2 regions of the Alteromonas sp. W12 genome follow, and region 1 is predicted to be linked to the other one. Evidence: riboswitches for the same ligand, from Rfam matches in the RefSeq annotation. Region 1 holds a riboswitch; the other holds the start of a gene.
What was found. A riboswitch is a leader RNA that binds a small molecule or an ion and turns the genes downstream of it on or off. The one in region 1 is predicted to bind thiamine pyrophosphate.
Positions count from the first base shown of each region.

Region 2: linked by a shared signal. The riboswitch ahead of thiC (phosphomethylpyrimidine synthase ThiC) and the one ahead of AWH61_RS02875 (TonB-dependent receptor) in region 1 are both predicted to bind thiamine pyrophosphate.

Region 1 is NZ_LQXH01000001.1:692,242-700,941, reverse strand. It holds gene AWH61_RS02875 (TonB-dependent receptor) at 1-1,570, opposite strand, end outside; TPP riboswitch at 1,626-1,729, opposite strand; gene AWH61_RS02870 (acyl-CoA thioesterase) at 1,860-2,285, opposite strand; gene AWH61_RS02865 (tRNA(Met) cytidine acetyltransferase TmcA domain-containing protein) at 2,345-4,606, shown strand; gene AWH61_RS02860 (tetratricopeptide repeat protein) at 4,836-6,101, opposite strand; gene AWH61_RS02855 (energy transducer TonB) at 6,104-6,715, opposite strand; gene AWH61_RS02850 (ExbD/TolR family protein) at 6,717-7,115, opposite strand; gene AWH61_RS02845 (MotA/TolQ/ExbB proton channel family protein) at 7,127-7,651, opposite strand; gene AWH61_RS02840 (MotA/TolQ/ExbB proton channel family protein) at 7,653-8,700, opposite strand, start outside.
Region 2 is NZ_LQXH01000010.1:204,957-213,656, reverse strand. It holds gene AWH61_RS16410 (thiazole synthase) at 1-572, opposite strand, end outside; gene thiS (sulfur carrier protein ThiS) at 574-783, opposite strand; gene AWH61_RS16400 (HesA/MoeB/ThiF family protein) at 780-1,574, opposite strand; gene thiE (thiamine phosphate synthase) at 1,567-3,168, opposite strand; gene thiC (phosphomethylpyrimidine synthase ThiC) at 3,165-5,075, opposite strand; TPP riboswitch at 5,350-5,461, opposite strand; gene AWH61_RS16385 (heme biosynthesis HemY N-terminal domain-containing protein) at 5,573-6,748, opposite strand; gene AWH61_RS16380 (uroporphyrinogen-III C-methyltransferase) at 6,745-7,917, opposite strand; gene AWH61_RS16375 (uroporphyrinogen-III synthase) at 7,918-8,649, opposite strand.

The DNA of each region.
Region 1 (8,700 bases):
CGTCATCACGAGTGATAACGTCAAAATCGCTCACCTGAGTATCTTTTCTATCCATATAGAAAATTGCAGCACGAGCAATTAGGTCAGGCGTAAGTAATGGGCCCTTTACGCCTATTTCGTAGTTCCAGTTATATTCTTCGTCGAAGAATCGCTGATTGTCATTCACGCGGCTGTCGGGGTTAAAGCCTGCACCTTTATATCCGCGTGAAATACTGCCGTAATAGAAGTGATTGCCCTGCGTATACTGAAGCGCGACTTTCCCGCCTACCATGGTGGTGTCGAACGCGCGAGTAAGTTGGTTGTTATCAGCGTAATCAAAATCGTAGTTTTCGACTCTTAACCCTGCTACAAGTACTAAATTTTCGTTCAAACGACTTTCAGTCTGAGCATAGATAGCGGTCGTCGTAGGCGTGTATTCACTGGCAAAGTCACTATCCAAATAAGTGTATTGACGTAGCAGCTTTTCTTCCGTGCTTTTATAAAATACGCCTATTGTCCAGTCAGTCATACCATCAAAAAGTGCGGCACTGTCAGACGACACGAAACGCATCTCGCCGGTCTGTGTTTCTACATCGCGATAATAGGCGTCAAAAGACGTGTAACCCCACGGGTGAAACCCTGTGAATGTCCAGTCTTCATCGTAGCCATAAGCAATATTGTGAGAAGCATGGGTGGCAATTAGAATAAAGTCGCCCGCTGCTGTATTGGTTGTAGAGCGCGCGCTAACAGCGTGGGTTTGGTGTTCGTCAAATCCAGGTTCATCAGACAGCGTTTTGTTGTCATTGTCTAGCGAGAATGCATCGTAACCGTTATCGATATCGTACCAGCGATAAGTAAGCGCAAGTGTGGTTCGCTCATCTACACTACCTTCAACGGCAAAGCGCAGTGCGGTTTCATCGATATTCGCGGTGTCGCTTCTATTTAAGAACGTATTCTCTACAAAGCCATCACTGCGATTATGAACCAGCGCAACACGATAGCCCCAATCCGTGTTGATATCATCACCAGTGGCGCCTTCAATACGGTAACTCTCTTTGTTCCCAATGCGGGCTTCAACGTAGTCAGGGGCGTCGCTACCCACGTCATTACTGGAGAGTTTAACCGCTCCGGCCAATGCACCTGTGCCGTATAAGGTAGCCTGAGGTCCGCGATACACCTCTAGTTGTTTAGTATCAAAAATAAGACCTGCCGCAGCAAGGCCTGAAAAATCAAATTCATCGACGATAAAGCTTACCGAAGGATTGATAGGCTCGGCGAACTGACTACGCTCTCCAATACCGCGAATTTGCACGAAGCGGCCGCGAGACGCACCAGCTGCAAAGTTCACGTTTGGAATACTGTTTAGCACACTGTCGATATGGCTCGGCTGTCTACTGCGAAGACGCTCTTGATCTAAAATGGTCGCGCTAGCACTTAACTGGTCGAGTGTAGTTTGACGAAAATCACCAGATACGATGACGCGCTCAATATCTGATGGCGTGCTATCTGAAGTGTTACTTACATTGGTTTGTTGCGCATAGGCCGCAACGGAACTAGCAAGCAGTGAAAGTGTGAAAAGTGTTTTATACATGGGATCTCTTATTCTTATTTAAGAAAAAAGATCCGGGTCTAACGGCAGGTGATAAGGCTATATTGTGAACCATCCCTACGCCGGTATTATCCGGATCAGGTTTAAGGGTTCCCACGAATGTGGATCTCAGACCGAAAACGGACACCCCTTGGTATAGTGTTGCGCTGCTAAAACTAGCAAACTCAACTTCTGCGACGGAGTCTACCAGTTCGATACACGCCGTCAAGCAGATAAGACGTTAAGCTAACGTAAGGTTTTATATATGATATAAGGCGTTAAAAGCTTAGGGCTATTCAGCGTCAATATTCATATTTAGGCGACGTACTTCATCGTCAGTTTGTGCTTTTAAACCTTCCAACGTTTTGCCGTGTGCGGTTGGTTGACGCGTATCAGGGTCAACTTTTACAAAAACGATATCGTCTGCAAAACAGATGGTTTTCTTGGTTGCTTTGTTGCGTACCAGGCAGCTTACGGTAATAGACGTACGGCCCACAGCTTTAGTTTCTAGACCAAACTCTACGATATCACCCTGCATAGCCGGTGATTCAAAACTAATTTCACCAATATGCTTAGTTACCAAGCAATTAGTCTCTAACTGACAAATAGCCCAAATTGCAGCTTCTTCGTCTATCCATTCTAACGCGCGGCCACCGAACAAAGAATTGGCGTAATTAAGGTCGTTTGGCATAACTAGACGCCGAGAAAGAAAGCGCATTCGAATTCCTCATTATAAATCGCTACTATAGCGTTAGATTATACCGAAAAAACTGATTCATGGCGCTAACTCAATTACGCGAATGGCTATTAGCCCCCTATTTTGAAAATAGCGGCGAAAATGGCTGCAAAAAAAGCTCTCACGCTTCACACTTATCAAACGTGACTTGCCCGCTTCACCGGAGAATGCTTGTAATATCTGGCAATGATGATTTTTGTGAAGCTGCCATACGTAGCGTTCAAGCCTTTGCAGATGAAGTTTCATCTATAAGCGTTGTGAATTTTGCTGGCGATACACTTAAGGGAAAGAACCGCAAACAAGTACTGGGGAGCGAATGTGACATTGCCACATTAGACTGTCGCGATACGTTCAAACCTGGCGACGTGATGGCAGTGGCGGGTATCGTTAAACGCAGTGGTTGTTTAATACTTATTTGCCCTGCTTTGAGTGAATGGGTTAACAATATTTCGGTCTCGTTCCTGTCGGAGGGGTTTACGCTTACACAAAGTCGATACCTCGAACGCTTTATAAAGCACCTGCGTAACAACGACTACGTGGCATTTCACACTGAAGAAAAAACCACACTTCCAGATACGGCTATGTACCGCATTAGCCAAGGCGTAACATCAAACGTCTATAGAGGCTCACTATTTAAATCAGAAGAGCAAGAGCAGGCATACAGTCGTTTATATCAAGCACACTCACTTAATAAACTAAACGCGCTGATTACCGCCCCAAGAGGCAGAGGCAAGTCATCATTATTAGGTATATTCATTGAAAGCCTAATCAGACAGGGTAAAAATGTACTATTAACCAGTGAACGCTATGATAATGTGAAGAACGTGCTTTCACGTATTCAACAGTACGAAATAGCAGGTGTCAGAACACAACAACCATCCACCGCTAACATTCAAACCCAACTAATCCTTGGTGATAAGAATGAGGCAGCGACGTTTGGCAGTGTAAAATGGGTGCCCCCTGACAGTGCCTTGTTATATACCACAGAAGATGAAAAGTACGACGTTGTAATTGTTGATGAAGCGGCTTCAATCCCCCTCCCGGATGTATACCGGATCATAGCCAACCACAAGCAGTGGGTGCTTAGTACTACGCTTTTGGGTTATGAAGGTTCAGGCAGTGGTTTTATTCACAAACTCATCCCTAGTTTACCGCCATCAGCTATCCATTTAAGACTATCAACGCCGTTACGATGGTTCGAACATGATCCCATTGAAGCCTTTTTCAAAACGACTTGTTTATTTGAGGACAGAGATGCGGCGCGCAATATTGGCGAGATTAATTTCAAAAACAGTATTAACCCACCGATAGATTACGATTTTTCCATAAGTTCGTTTAAAAGCATTTCCGAAGAGGCGCTTCAGCAAATAATGTCGCTACTTTCATTAGCCCATTATCAAACTACGCCCGATGATTTTATGCGCTTGATGGATAGCCCGGATGTACTTGTTGCCATACTTAAATTGAACGACAACGTGATAGGTGCTGCAATCATAAACGCTGAAGGTAGCGACTACCTGAACGATACCGCATTGGGGATTGCGTCTGGAAAGCGTCGTCCTAAAGGGCATTTAGGTGCACAGCGACTTACTCTGTTGTCTGCTGATGCAAAAACAGCAACGTTTAGATATTGGCGTATTAACCGTATTGCCGTCGATACGCTTGCGCAGAGTAAGGGTATGGGCAGTTACTTGCTACAAAGAGTTAGTGATGAAGCCAAGAAGCAAAGTATTGACGCTATCTGTACTTCTTATGGAACGACACTTAAGTTAGACAGTTTTTGGACAAGAAATGGATTTGAGATTGTAGACTATGGGCGAAAGCCTAATAAAGCCAGTGGCGAAACCAGTGCACTAGCGTTATATCCTCATTCCAACAGAGCAAAAAAACTGCTTTCTGAATTGGTAGCGCTAAAAGAGAGCTTTAAATTCGATAACCAGTTAGACAACGTGCCCATTAGCATACTGACAATCTATGTAGAAAAGTTAGTACATTTTACCCAAGGCACACGCACTTTAGATGATGTTTGGCCGATATTACATAAAATTGCGCGTTATGCAGAGACTCAGCCTACACCAAGCGCAAATACTCAACTGAACAAGCCAAATAACACAATACTGTATACGCTATGGCGTCTTGTTGAAATCATTAACACGAAGCGCTTTCTCAGAAAAGTACTTACACATTCAGATATGAATGCGAAGCAACTTGTTTCTACATTCAACGAAGAAAACCTAAAAGCAAGTGGGTTAAAAGAAGTCACTATTGTTATAAGAGAAGCACTTCTGCCTGCTTTCAAATAATAGAAAGTCTGTAGCCTGAAAGTACAAATAATCAGCTTGGCGTAGAGCCACTATACCTGCGTTAACAAGCCGCGATTACGAACATTTTAAATACCACTGAAAGGCTAATGATCTATGCGGATTGATGTTAAAGCCCTATAAATATAATCCTATTCGAGAAAAGCTCACTTACTAAATTGAGGGCAAAAAAAAGCCTCCCGAAGGGAGGCTTTTTTGCTAAAACCACATATTAGATACTAATACCGCGGTTCTTCGCTTTTTCCTTGATATAAGGTTCCCACGCTGCAGCGTTGCGGCGTAGTGAGCGATCTTTCTTAGCTTCTAGTACATGTTTGTAAGCAGACTTAAAGTTACCTGCGTAGAAGTTCGCTTCCATTAACGTGAAGTGAATCTTCTCAGGGTCTTCAGCACCACGCTCTAGAGCATTCTCTAGTGCTTTGATAGCGCCTTTATAGTCTTCAGCTACAAGAAGAAGTGTACCTTGCTTACGATAGTGCTCAGGATCTGAACTCTTTGCGGCAGCCTGTGCGTACAGGTTTGCTGCAGTTTTAAAGTTCTTAGCCTGGTGATATGCGTTAGCAATATTAGCAAGCATATCGGCATCGTTCTTCAACAAGCCTTCTTTCATGTGCTTTTCAAGTAACTTCGCAGCCTTGTAAGGCATGCCGTTACTTTGATAAAGCTGAGCAAGCGTTTTGATTTCTGAATCTTTTTCTAGATAGCCCTGCATATAAGCAAGTTCTAGCGTTGAAAGACCTTTTTTGTAGTCTTCAACTAAGATATAGAAAAAGCCTAGACGCGACCACCAAGTCTTCTCTTCAGGAAAAGTTTTAACTAACTCTTCCGCGACAGAAACCGTCTCAGGGTACATCTTACGCTCGTAGTAAGAAGTTAACTTAAGAACATAAGGGTTCTTGTTTGGCTCTTCATACAAAGCAATTGCCTTGTCTGCTGGCTCAACCATTTTAGCTAACTGCTTAGACTCAAAGTACGCCTGTGCCAAGCGTGTATACACATCAGCATCTTCTTTACAGGTAAATTCCATCCACTTGTTATACCATTTGATGGCATCAGTGTACTTCTCTTCCTGCATGCTCAAATCACCTATCAATTTAAGTGTTTGAGAGTGCTCAGTGTCGTTAAGTACTTTTGGTTCAACAGAGTCGACCAAGTAGTTTAACGCCTTACCGCCCTCACCTTCTTGTGAAGCCAATAAGTTACCGATAAAACGCTTAACGTATGCTTTATCAAAATCGTCTGAAGGATCGATTTCATAAAGTACATTTAACGCTTCTGTGAGCTGGTCTTCATTGTAAAACTCAAAAGCTTTTTGAACTTTCTTACCGGTACGCTCACCTACTAGCGTTGTTTTTCCCTTCTCATATCCAGGACAAACAACAGGTGCTGACTGCGCCAGGGCAGCGGGTGCTGAAAGCACCGCACCTGCACCTAGCACTAAAGCAACGGCTGACATTTTGAATGTACGTTTCATCATGATCATTGCTCCAGTTTAAAGTCTAGCTGTACGAACATGCCAGGTTGTTTAACCGGCTTGCCATCAACGATCTTAGGCTTGTATTTCCACTTACGTAGAGCACGACGTGCTTCACGGTCGAATACGCGCTTAGGTTCAGCTTCGATAACTTCGATATCTTCAACACCACCAACTTCGTTGATAGTGAAAGACAGTCTTACCCAACCTTCACGTCCATCACGGGCTGCATCAGGTGGATATTTCGGATCGATACGAACGATAGGTGTTGCTTCACCATCACGCTGCATTGCACCAACACCACCGATGTTTACACCAACACCACCTGTGTCGATAGCTGGAATAGCTAAGCTAAAGCCATCTGCATCAGGTTCCGCTGTTTCCGGCTCAACTTGCTCCATTTTAGGAGGCTGTGGCGGCGGAGGCGGCGGTGGTGGTGGAACACGAGTACGCGTCTGCGTCTGGTCGTCTGGTTCCTGCATTACAATATCGATAACCGGTGCAGGCGGTACTTCGTCTGCTGGTCTAGATGAATTTTCAATCAACTTGGCCATTAGAACGAAAAGGGCAAATGCAACACCAGCACCTAAAAGTATAGATACAATTATACGTAACATCTTATCCCCTTGCCGCTACCGAGACTCGGTTAACGCCAGCGGCTTTAACCTGATCCATAATCTCAACTACTAAACCATGCTTCGCTTTTACGTCAGCTTGAATGATTACGTAGTCAGTAGGCTGCTCGGTAAGCAGTCTTTCAATATTCGCTCTTACGCTGTCCGGCGCAACTTCACGCTTATCTAGCCATACATTTCCATCTTCAGTTACGGCGATGAAAATGTTTGCATTTTTGTGAAGAATCGCCTGGCTCGCATCTGGCTTGTTGACTTCGATCCCTGCTTCTTTAACGAAAACAGTGGTAACGATAAAGAAGATCAGCATGATAAACACGATATCCAACATGGGCGTCATGTCGATCTGTGCATCTTCTTCCTCGGTTCTGACTTTTCGAGCCATAATCTCTCTCTCTAATGATGTGGCAGGCTATCAACTAGCCCTTCTCTTGCCAGCTTCACTTTCGCTTCAAGACGTGAACTGATGAACAGTCCAGATAGCGCGGCTACCATTCCCGCCATAGTCGGGATTGTTGCCATAGAGATACCAGCTGCCATTAGACGAGCGTTGCTGGTGCCCTGCGTTGCCATTGTCTCGAAAACACTGATCATACCGGTTACTGTTCCAAGTAGACCGATTAATGGACACATTGCAATAATGGTTCTGATAATCAGCATTCTAGCGTTAAGATCGTCTGACGCTTGAGAAATCCACGCGTCACGGATTCTATGCGCATACCATGATGTGGTATCTGCTCGGGCATCCCAATTCGCGATGATGTTTTTCTTCACCTTTGGGAAGACCGAGGTTAAATACCAGTAACGCTCAATCATTAAAACCCACATGAGAAAGAGCGCGGCAGCAACGAAGTATAGTACGTCACCGCCGGTAGCGATAAAGTCCCTGACCGATTCGAATAATCCAATCAGGTAATTCATATTACGCTTTCTCCGACTCTGAGTGAGCAGCTACGATACCCGCAGTTTGCTCATCAAGAATGTGGATGATTGATTTGCTACGAGAAGCTACGATGCTGTGAGTAAGGATTAGAGGCAGAGCCGCGATAATACCTTGAGCTGTAGTTACAAGAGCCATTGAGATACTTCCTGCCATCATACGTGGGTCACCTGTACCGAATAGAGTGATGGTTTGGAATGTCTCGATCATACCTAGTACTGTACCTAGTAGACCTAGTAGAGGAGCAATCGCTGCGAAAATCTTGATAACGTTGATGCCGCTTTCAATTTTTGGAAGCTCGCGAAGAATCGCTTCATCAAGTTTAAGCTCAAGGTTTTCTGCATCGGCAGTCTTGTTCTCTTGGTAAACTTTAAGGATACGACCTAGTGGGTTACCTTCTGAAGGATTGTTTACGTTCTTAAGCTGTGAACGCATTTTTCCACCAGTGATCGTTAGCGTGATCATTTTGTAGATACCAATTAGTAGGCCAATCGCAAGCATAACAGTGATTGTGTAACCAACTGGACCACCCGCGTGATAACGCTCAGCCATTGTCGCTTTCTGCTTCAATAGACCAAGGATTGCACCTTGAGAAGGGTCAGCAAAGAAAGGAACAATACCAGAAGTAGCGTCGATTAGATCGTTAGCAGAAGCTACGAAGTGACCATCTGGTTGACGACCAAGAGGCTGAACAACTTCAGCTTCAGCGTCATACGCTAGGTAACCTGCTTCACCAACAAGGTTGAAAGTACCAACACGAACAACTTCTTGCTGTGAAGAACCACCGTCAAGGTTAACTACTTCTGTAGTGAACTTAACTACTTCACCGCCTTCAGTCATTTCTTTTTGAAGAGCAAACCATAGGTCTTCTAGTTCTTTAATGTTTGGAAGACCTTTAGAGTCTTCTGACATTTCAGCAAGGAACTGACCGCGGCCTGGGAATTGTGCACTTACGATTGATGTAGAGATACGGCCGTAAGCTTCAGAAGATGCTTGACGTACCACACCGAACATTTCACCAAGTGTACCT
Region 2 (8,700 bases), on a different contig from region 1:
ATAGCTTCGCTTGGCTTACCAATGCCTGCATCTACAATGACGGGTATCGACACTTGCTCAACAATAATTTGCAAAAAGGGTTTGGTTTGTAATCCCTGATTACTGCCAATAGGCGCGCCCAATGGCATAACGGCAGCGCAGCCTACCTCTTCTAAGCGTTTACATAAAACGGGGTCTGCTCCGCAGTAAGGCAAAACGTGAAACCCTTTTTTAACCAGTGCCTCTGCGGCAAGCAGGGTTTCGATGGGGTCGGGCAACAAGTAGCGTTGGTCTGGGTGAATTTCCAGCTTCACCCAAGGGCTACCTAATGCTTCGTATGCAAGTTCGGCGGCGAATATGGCTTCTTTTGCGTTCTTCGCTCCCGACGTGTTCGGCAAAAGAGTAACGCCCAATGCTTTTAATGCCGAAAGCGTTTCATCTTGTGAGCTATGGCTGGCGACACGCTTCATTGCCAAGGTCACCATGCTGCTCTTGGCTGCGTGTACCGCGCTTTTCATGGTGTCCGGGTTACTAAATTTGCCAGTGCCAGTTAACAGGCGGGAAGGGAAGGTGTGATTTGCGAGTGTTAGCATTTTAGCCTCCTGCCACTAGGGTGAAGATATCCACGGTATCGTTGTTACTTAAGTAGGTTGTTGGCCATTCATTCTTGCTGATAATGGCGGCATTTTTGGCAACGGCGGTGCCTTCGTCTTTCAATTGTTTAAGAGCAATTAATTCACTAAGTGATATAGGAGAAATCACGCTCATTGGTTGATTGTTCACGTTGATATTAATTTGGGTCATTGGCATACCTCACAAGAAGAAGAGGGGGGAAGCTTGAAACTTTGAAGCGTACCTTGGCCTGCATGGGCGTTTACGTAGTGGCCCCATTTAATATCGGCATCGAAACCTCTTGCCAGAAATAACAAGGCTTGGGTAGCTTGGTGGCACGCTGCCATGCCTACTACTGGGCCTAGTACACCTTTGCTAACGCAATCTTCGCGTACGGCAACATTATTCACTAAACACTCATAGCAACCGCAGGTGGCTGAGTTTTGAGGCAAGTTCAGCGCTTGCCAGGTAAGCCCACTGGCTGCGGCAATAAAAAGTGGAATAGAGGCACGAAACGACGCTAGGTTTATCTGTCTTCGTACCGTCACGTTGTCGGTGCAGTCCAGCACGCAGGTGGCTGATGCAATTAACGTTGGTAAGTTGTTACTATCAGCAAATAAGCTTTTAAACTGTATGTTTAAATGCGAGTTCACTTTACGCAGTTCATTGTAAAGCGACTTGGCTTTTAGCTCTCCTAGGTGCATTTCGTTGTAGCTTATCTGGCGCTGCAAATTACTGATGTCGACGGTGTCACCATCTATAAGTGTAATGTTGCCCACGCCTGCGCCTGCTAAATAGCGGGCGGTTAAGCTGCCTAATCCACCTAAACCAACGATAACAGCGTGTGCACCCGCCAAATTAAGCTGTCCGTTGTGATCAATGCAATCGAGTAAAAGTTGTCTGCTGTAGCGACGTATATCCTGATGCGCTAACTGCTGGCCCACTGAGTGACTAAGTGAATGAGTAGCTGAATGACTAAGCAAACCCAGCCTCCTCAACCAATGCTTGGTAGGCTTTTAGCGGGTGTGCTGCCTGAGTGATTGCACTTACCACAGCAATGCCGTTAACGCCGGTTTTAGCTACATCGCCTATGCGCGATAAGTTAATGCCACCAATAGCAACGGTGGGAATGCCATCGCAAAGCTGCACATACTTTTCTAAACGTGCTACACCTTGAGGCTTCGAAGGCATGTCTTTGGTATTGGTGGGGAAGATATGACCAAGGGCAATGTAAGACGGGTTTAAAGCGCGAACACGTTGAATTTCAGCGAAGCCGTGCGTTGATATTCCAAGCCGTAAACCCGCACTACGGATGGCGCTTAGGTTTGCGGTGTCGATATCCTCTTGCCCCAAGTGCACACCGTAAGCTCCGAGTTCTATGGCCAGCTCCCAATAGTCATTAATGAATAATTGGCAGTCGGTGTGTTTCACCAATTCTATTGCCTCTTTTATTTGCTGACGAATGTCTTCTTGGGAGCCTTGTTTAACCCGTAGCTGCATTATTTTTACGCCCGTTGGCCAGAGGCGGGCTATCCATTGCACACTATCCACTACAGGATAGATGCCTAAATGAGTATGAGTAAGTGCAGGAAAGTGGCTTTCTTTACAAGACGAGGCTTCAAGAAGGGTATCCTTATCCCGCTCTTTTTCATTGGCAGTGGCGCCACGTTGATGAAAGGTCACCAGCGGAAAGCTCTCTGGTTTTGCGGGAAAGCCGTTGGTTCGTGCAAAGTAGGCGGTTAATTCGTTACTTATGGCGTTTGCGTTAGCCGCTGCGCATTGCTTTGGTAGTGTATGGTTGCGAACTTCGCTGACGTAAGCATTAGCAAGCGTAAGTGCGTCTTCAATGCAGTAGTCGTGCACAATGAATGCCGCTAATGCGCTGGCTAACATACAGCCTGTGCCGCGAAGGTTGCCGTTAGTGTATTTCGGCTGGCTAAAACGAAGAGTGTGAGAGGCACAAACAAAAATATCGCTTACATTTTTTTGCCAGTGGGCGTGACCGCCCTTAACGTAAACGCTCTTTGCGCCTTTACCCCTTAGCCGATTGATTGCAGTTAGCAAGCTCGCTTCATCAACAACTGGCAAATGGGTGAGCCACGCAAGCTCATCGATATTTGGCGTAACGATATCTACCGTATTCAACAGTTCGTCAACTACGCTTTCGCTTAACTCACTCAGCACGCCACCTGACGAGGTAGACAGTACAGGGTCCCATACAACGAAGGGGCGAGGGTTAGATGTTTTTTGAATACGTGCACACAACAACAACGCTTGCTCATCATTAGCAATAGCGCCAATTTTAATAGCGCGTGGCGGGGTATCTTCAAACAGCACCTGCCACTGCTGATTTAATGCCGACGCGCACATGCTTTCCTTACTAAGCATGATTGAGTTGGACTGCACGGTAAGTTGTGTAGTGAGCACACAAGCATGGATGTTCAGATCGGCCAATGTAATGGCGTCGCGGGTAACGCCCGCACCACCGCTACAGTCAACACCTCCCACACACCACACTACAGGAAGTGCAGTGGTGAGGTTGTTGGATGCAGGGCTTATGGACGCTTTCGCCATCATGGTAGCTCTACCTTGCTATCTGCAGTGTGATAAAGCTCTGCGCCAGACTGATTGAATGCCTGGGCCATCTCTTTCATGCCTTTTTCTTTCTCAAACTCTTGCTGCTCTGCTTGTTTAGCCACATCGCGCACTTCCTGAGAAATTTTCATGCTGCAAAATTTAGGGCCGCACATAGAGCAGAAATGCGCAACTTTGCCAGACGCCTGCGGCAAGGTTTCATCGTGATAAGCGCGCGCAGTATGCGGGTCGAGAGCTAAATTGAACTGGTCTTCCCATCTGAATTCAAAGCGAGCTTTCGACATGGCGTTGTCGCGAATTTGTGCACCTGGGTGTCCTTTTGCCAAGTCGGCAGCGTGGGCTGCAATTTTGTAGGTGATCAGCCCCTGTTTAACGTCTTCTTTGTTAGGTAGGCCTAAATGCTCTTTAGGTGTTACATAGCACAGCATTGCGCAGCCATACCAACCAATCATGGCGGCACCTATACCTGAAGTGAAGTGATCGTAGCCAGGAGCGATATCGGTGGTGAGGGGGCCAAGGGTATAAAACGGCGCTTCGTGGCAATGCTTAAGCTGCTCTTCCATGTTCGCTTTAATCATATGCATTGGCACATGTCCCGGGCCTTCAATCATTACCTGAACATCGTACTCCCATGCAATTTTCGTCAGCTCACCAAGGGTACGTAATTCAGAGAATTGCGCGTCGTCGTTAGCGTCAGCTACGCTACCAGGGCGCAGGCCATCACCTAGCGACAGCGCCACATCGTACTTAGCGCAAATTTCGCAAATATCGTGAAAGTGCTCATACAGAAAGCTTTGCTGGTGATGGCTTAAGCACCACTTTGCCATTATCGAACCGCCGCGCGATACAATGCCGGTTACCCGCTTTGCGGTAAGGTGTACGTACTCAAGCAGCACGCCAGCGTGAATGGTGAAGTAGTCTACGCCTTGTTCAGCTTGCTCAATTAGGGTGTCTTTAAACATCTCCCACGTTAAATCTTCGGCTACACCGTTTACTTTTTCTAGCGCTTGATAGATGGGGACGGTGCCAAGAGGAACAGGACTGTTTCGCAGCAGCCACTCTCGAGTTTCGTGAATATTTCTGCCGGTAGATAAATCCATGATGGTATCGGCGCCCCAGCGCGTTGACCACACCAGCTTTTCTACCTCTTCTTCAATAGACGAGGTGACTGCTGAATTACCAATGTTTGCGTTAATCTTTACTAGAAAGTTACGCCCTATAATCATTGGTTCCAACTCGGGGTGATTGATGTTGCATGGAATAATGGCGCGGCCTGCGGCCACTTCCTGGCGTACAAATTCAGGCGTGATGGTATCGGGTAAATTCGCACCAAAGTGTTCGCCTTTGTGCTGCTGCGTCAGTTCGGCATCTTTAATGGCTTGGCGACCCATATTCTCGCGAATGGCAATGTATTCCATTTCAGGGGTAATAATCCCCTGTCTTGCGTAGTGAAGCTGGGTAACGTTTTTGCCTGCTTTTGCTTTTAGTGGTTTGCGGCTGCGAATAAAGCGGAAATCTTCGGTAAAAATGTCGTTTTCACGCTCTTTCGCAAAGCTTGATGAAACGCCCTCTAACTCAATAGTATCGCTGCGCTCTTCAATCCACTTTTGGCGAAGTGGGATTAAACCTTTGTGTACATCTATGTTTTCTAGCGGGTCGCCATAAGGGCCAGAGGTGTCGTACACAGGAATGGGCGGGTTTGGCTCTAAGGTAGGGTTTTCTTCGGTGCCACCCACTAAACTGTCGTGTTGGTGAATAAGGCGCATGGCCACACGAATATCGTCACGGCTGCCACACTCGTAGTGGCGTGTTGAATTTGGGTAAGCTTCGCCCGCAAGTTCATTAATGAATTGTTGTGCTTGTTGGCGCTGTTCGCGTCTGTTCGACATAGCATTTTACCTTGTAAATTTAGGTTCTAAAAATGCTTGTCAGGAGTGAAGGAGAATACAAAGTGTGAGTGTAGAAGGGGATAGTCCCGTTACTCTAGCGAGATTGTTGGTAAAGGTTTTGGTGATTACAGCCCTTTACTCCGTTGATGTTGACTTGGGGATAAACTTGAACAGTTTACCTTGAGTGACGAGCAGCACCGTCATGGGTGTGTCTGTATCATCAACAGCAAAACAACTTCGCTTCACAACGCTAAACCACGGTTTAACATTGTGCACATTGTATTTTCTTGTTCCCTTCGCAGGTATTAGCCTGATCAGGTTCTACGGATCCCACTTTCGCGGTCTCAGCTTACTGGGTTACCAGTGAAGCACTCCGACAAGTTGTTTAAGTCAATTCGGGTTGTTGTTGAAACAACCCGAATTGAGAATTCCTTTTTACTATATCTTCAATTTTACGGGTAATACAAGTACTACCAGAAAGCTAAATGAATATTCATCTAGCTGGCTAGCTGCTGACCTTCCTTGTAAAGCTGAAGTGCAGTGGCTGTGTCGTGCTTGCGTTCGCTAATTGCAGACAGCAGCAATAAGTCTTCTTTGCGCGACTTCATTTTAGTGGCTTTAAGCAGGGCTTTTTCCGCCAACACATCATCGCCTGAGTTAAATGCAACTTGGCCTAGCGTGGAGTATAGCGACACGTTTTCTTCGTCTTGCTTTATCCAGCTTTCAAGCAGTCGTAGTGATGGCGATGCATCAGGAATATTAAGCTGCGTGAACAGCGGAAACAGGGCGCTATTCGGGCCACGTTTTTGCCATTCAACTAGCAAATTCTGTGCGTCGGCATGCATACCTTGGTCAAGCAACTGTTGAATGTAAGCCGCGCGGTAAGCATCGTCGTGACGAAGCTTGCGGGGTAGGGTTTCCCAATATGATTTAAGCTCGACAGCGCCTTGCTTACTGGCAATTTCCGCAAACTTACCTTTGGCAATACGCTGGCTCCATGTAGTGTAGTCTGCTTTGGGCAATGCTTTACGCCAGCCTGACAAATTTTCTTGAAGTACTTGCCATTTACCTAGCTTGGCAAGAATTTGCGCTTTTAACTGCACAACTTGCTTGTTTTCACGCTCTTGCTCGTCAAGTTCGTTAAGTTTCTCTAGTGCCGCATCGTATTTTTCTTCAGCCATATCAATACGCGCGTGCATGACCGTTGCGGCTACTTTCGCTTTTGGAAAGTCAGTTGCCTGAACAAGGAAATAACGGGCTTTGGCTAAATCGTTATTGGCAAAAGCAATTTGCGCTGACGCCAAATAGTTAACGCCTTCGAAATCGCCGTTGGTGGTTTTGCTTAGCGCCTTTTGAGCTGTATCAAAATCACCTGCAGCCATTGCGTGTAAGCCGTCGTAAAACGCACGCTTACGTTTGCGCTCACCTAAAGTGCCGAACCATTTATGTGAACCTGTGATCAGGCTCAACGCCCACAATACCAGTCGAGACAGTACGTACCAGGCAATGATGGCACCTATCACTAAAATACAAAAGCTAATCACCGTCATTTCAACAGCGGTGTTACCCAGTGATATTAGTACGTAGCCCTTATCGCCTAACAACATCGGGCCAACAATTAGTGCAACAACGAATGCGGCTAATACCGCAAGGGCAATAGCTAACCATTTCATAGTGCACTTGCTCCTTGTCCGAACACCTGTTTAACGCGGCTATCCAATAGACGCTCTAGCGGTTTTTGTGACGCTAGCTCTGTAGGTATTGGGCGCGATACATCGGTAGCAATGAGGTTTTGTAGTGCATCTACAAAGCCCGTTACTTGGCTTTTTTCGGTGTCGAACTTTTCAATAATTAACGTTTGAGCGTATTGAAGCGACTGGCTGTAAAGCCCTGCATCGCCCTGAAGCGCGGCGGTTTGCGCGTGCATAAGCTGTAGACGAAGCTGCTCTTTTGCTAGGAACTGGGCTTCTAGTGAAAGCACTGGCTCAACCGGGCCTTCAATAGTTTTCACCGTAAGAAAATCGTTCACCAACGAACGCCACACCTTCGCAAGGTTCTCCTGCCAGTCGTCAGCTGACTCCGATAAGGTCGTGTCTTCTGCATTGGCGTCTTCTGGTTTTTCGAAGGTATCAAGTGGCAGTTTGTCAATTTGAGCAATCATACCCGTAAGCGCGAGGGCGACGGAACTTTGTGATACAGGGTTAAGCTGTTGTAAGGTTTGAATATCTTCTGCAAGGTTTGCGCGAACCGGAAGTACCGACGGATCGGCCAACGACTTTAAGCGTTTATCTGCGTTAACTAGCAGCAAAATTGCTGTGCGTACGTCGTTTTCTAACCAAAGCTTTCTGCCTGCCATGCGAACTAAGTAATCAGCTTCAGCAATGAGCCAGTCTGCCGGGCGGCGACCTTCCATATTATTTAGTTGTTCAAGGGTCGATTCAGCTTGCAGCGTCAGCTTTTCGTTTTGCGCTTTTAACTCGGCTACCGTGCTTTCTAACGTCTGGTTGGTACGAGCTACTTTGTCGATAGAGGCAACAAGACCAGCGCGCTCACGCTCAATAGTGTTTAGCTGAGAGGTCGTCGTTTGAAGTGCAGATTCAGAGTCCTTGCTTGCCGACTGTTGCTGCATGTAATACCAGTAACCTGCGCCAGCCATACCAAGCACAATAAGGAAAAGGATGATTACAACAAACCACAGTAGACCATTTCCCGACGATTTCTTTTTAGCAGCACCCGACGATGTTGATTCACTGTGCGTGGCAGAAGATTCGATAACGTCTTTTTCAGCTTCCACTTTCACGAGTTCCTCTTTTTGTGGGCTACTTTCATTGTTGTTGGCCATTCAATACTCCCAGTTATCCTTTACCCAGGCGATGAGTGCCTGATCGGTGGCTCGCTGACAAACCGCTACCTCTTTAATGCCTTGGCTAGTGAGGGTTTTGGCAATTCGATCGCTCACTGTTAACCATTTAATAGATTTAAGTGCTTGGCCAAATTGCGCAATTAGTTGCAGTGCCATTGCTTCGCTTGTAGCGATAATGCCGCTAACTTCGCCCATTTTCCACCGTTTTGTGTAAATTGGGCTTGTAAGTTGCTCTCTCTTATAAACGCAAAAGCTATTAACTAAAATACCTTTTTCGTCTAATCCAGTGGCTATGGCGTCGCGCCCACCTTCACCCTTAATGATAACGACATGCTGACAGTTTGCCTCATTAAGTTGGTGCATTGCCAGTATACCTTCGGATGTATGGGCTTCGGGAATAGCAACCTGCGCCGATGAAAACGCCTGAAGTCCCGCTTGTAATTTTCGTGCAGTGGCATCGCCCACAGCTATGATCAATGGTAATTCGTTAGCCGTTTCACGTAAGCCTTCAATAACGGTGTCTACAGCATATACGCTGGTAACAACAATTGCGTTTACTGCATTTGACGCTAAAAATTCTGCAGCAGCTTTTCTTTCAGACGAAATATCAATGATGTTAGACGTGGCAACGCCTACCGCGTCAATTCCGGCTTTTTCAAAGGCAGAAGCGCTTGCTTTTAACTTTGGCAGTGGGCGTGTAAACAGCAACATACTATCGAATTTTCATCCTTTTATTTTACTGCGTAAACCTGCACGCATTCG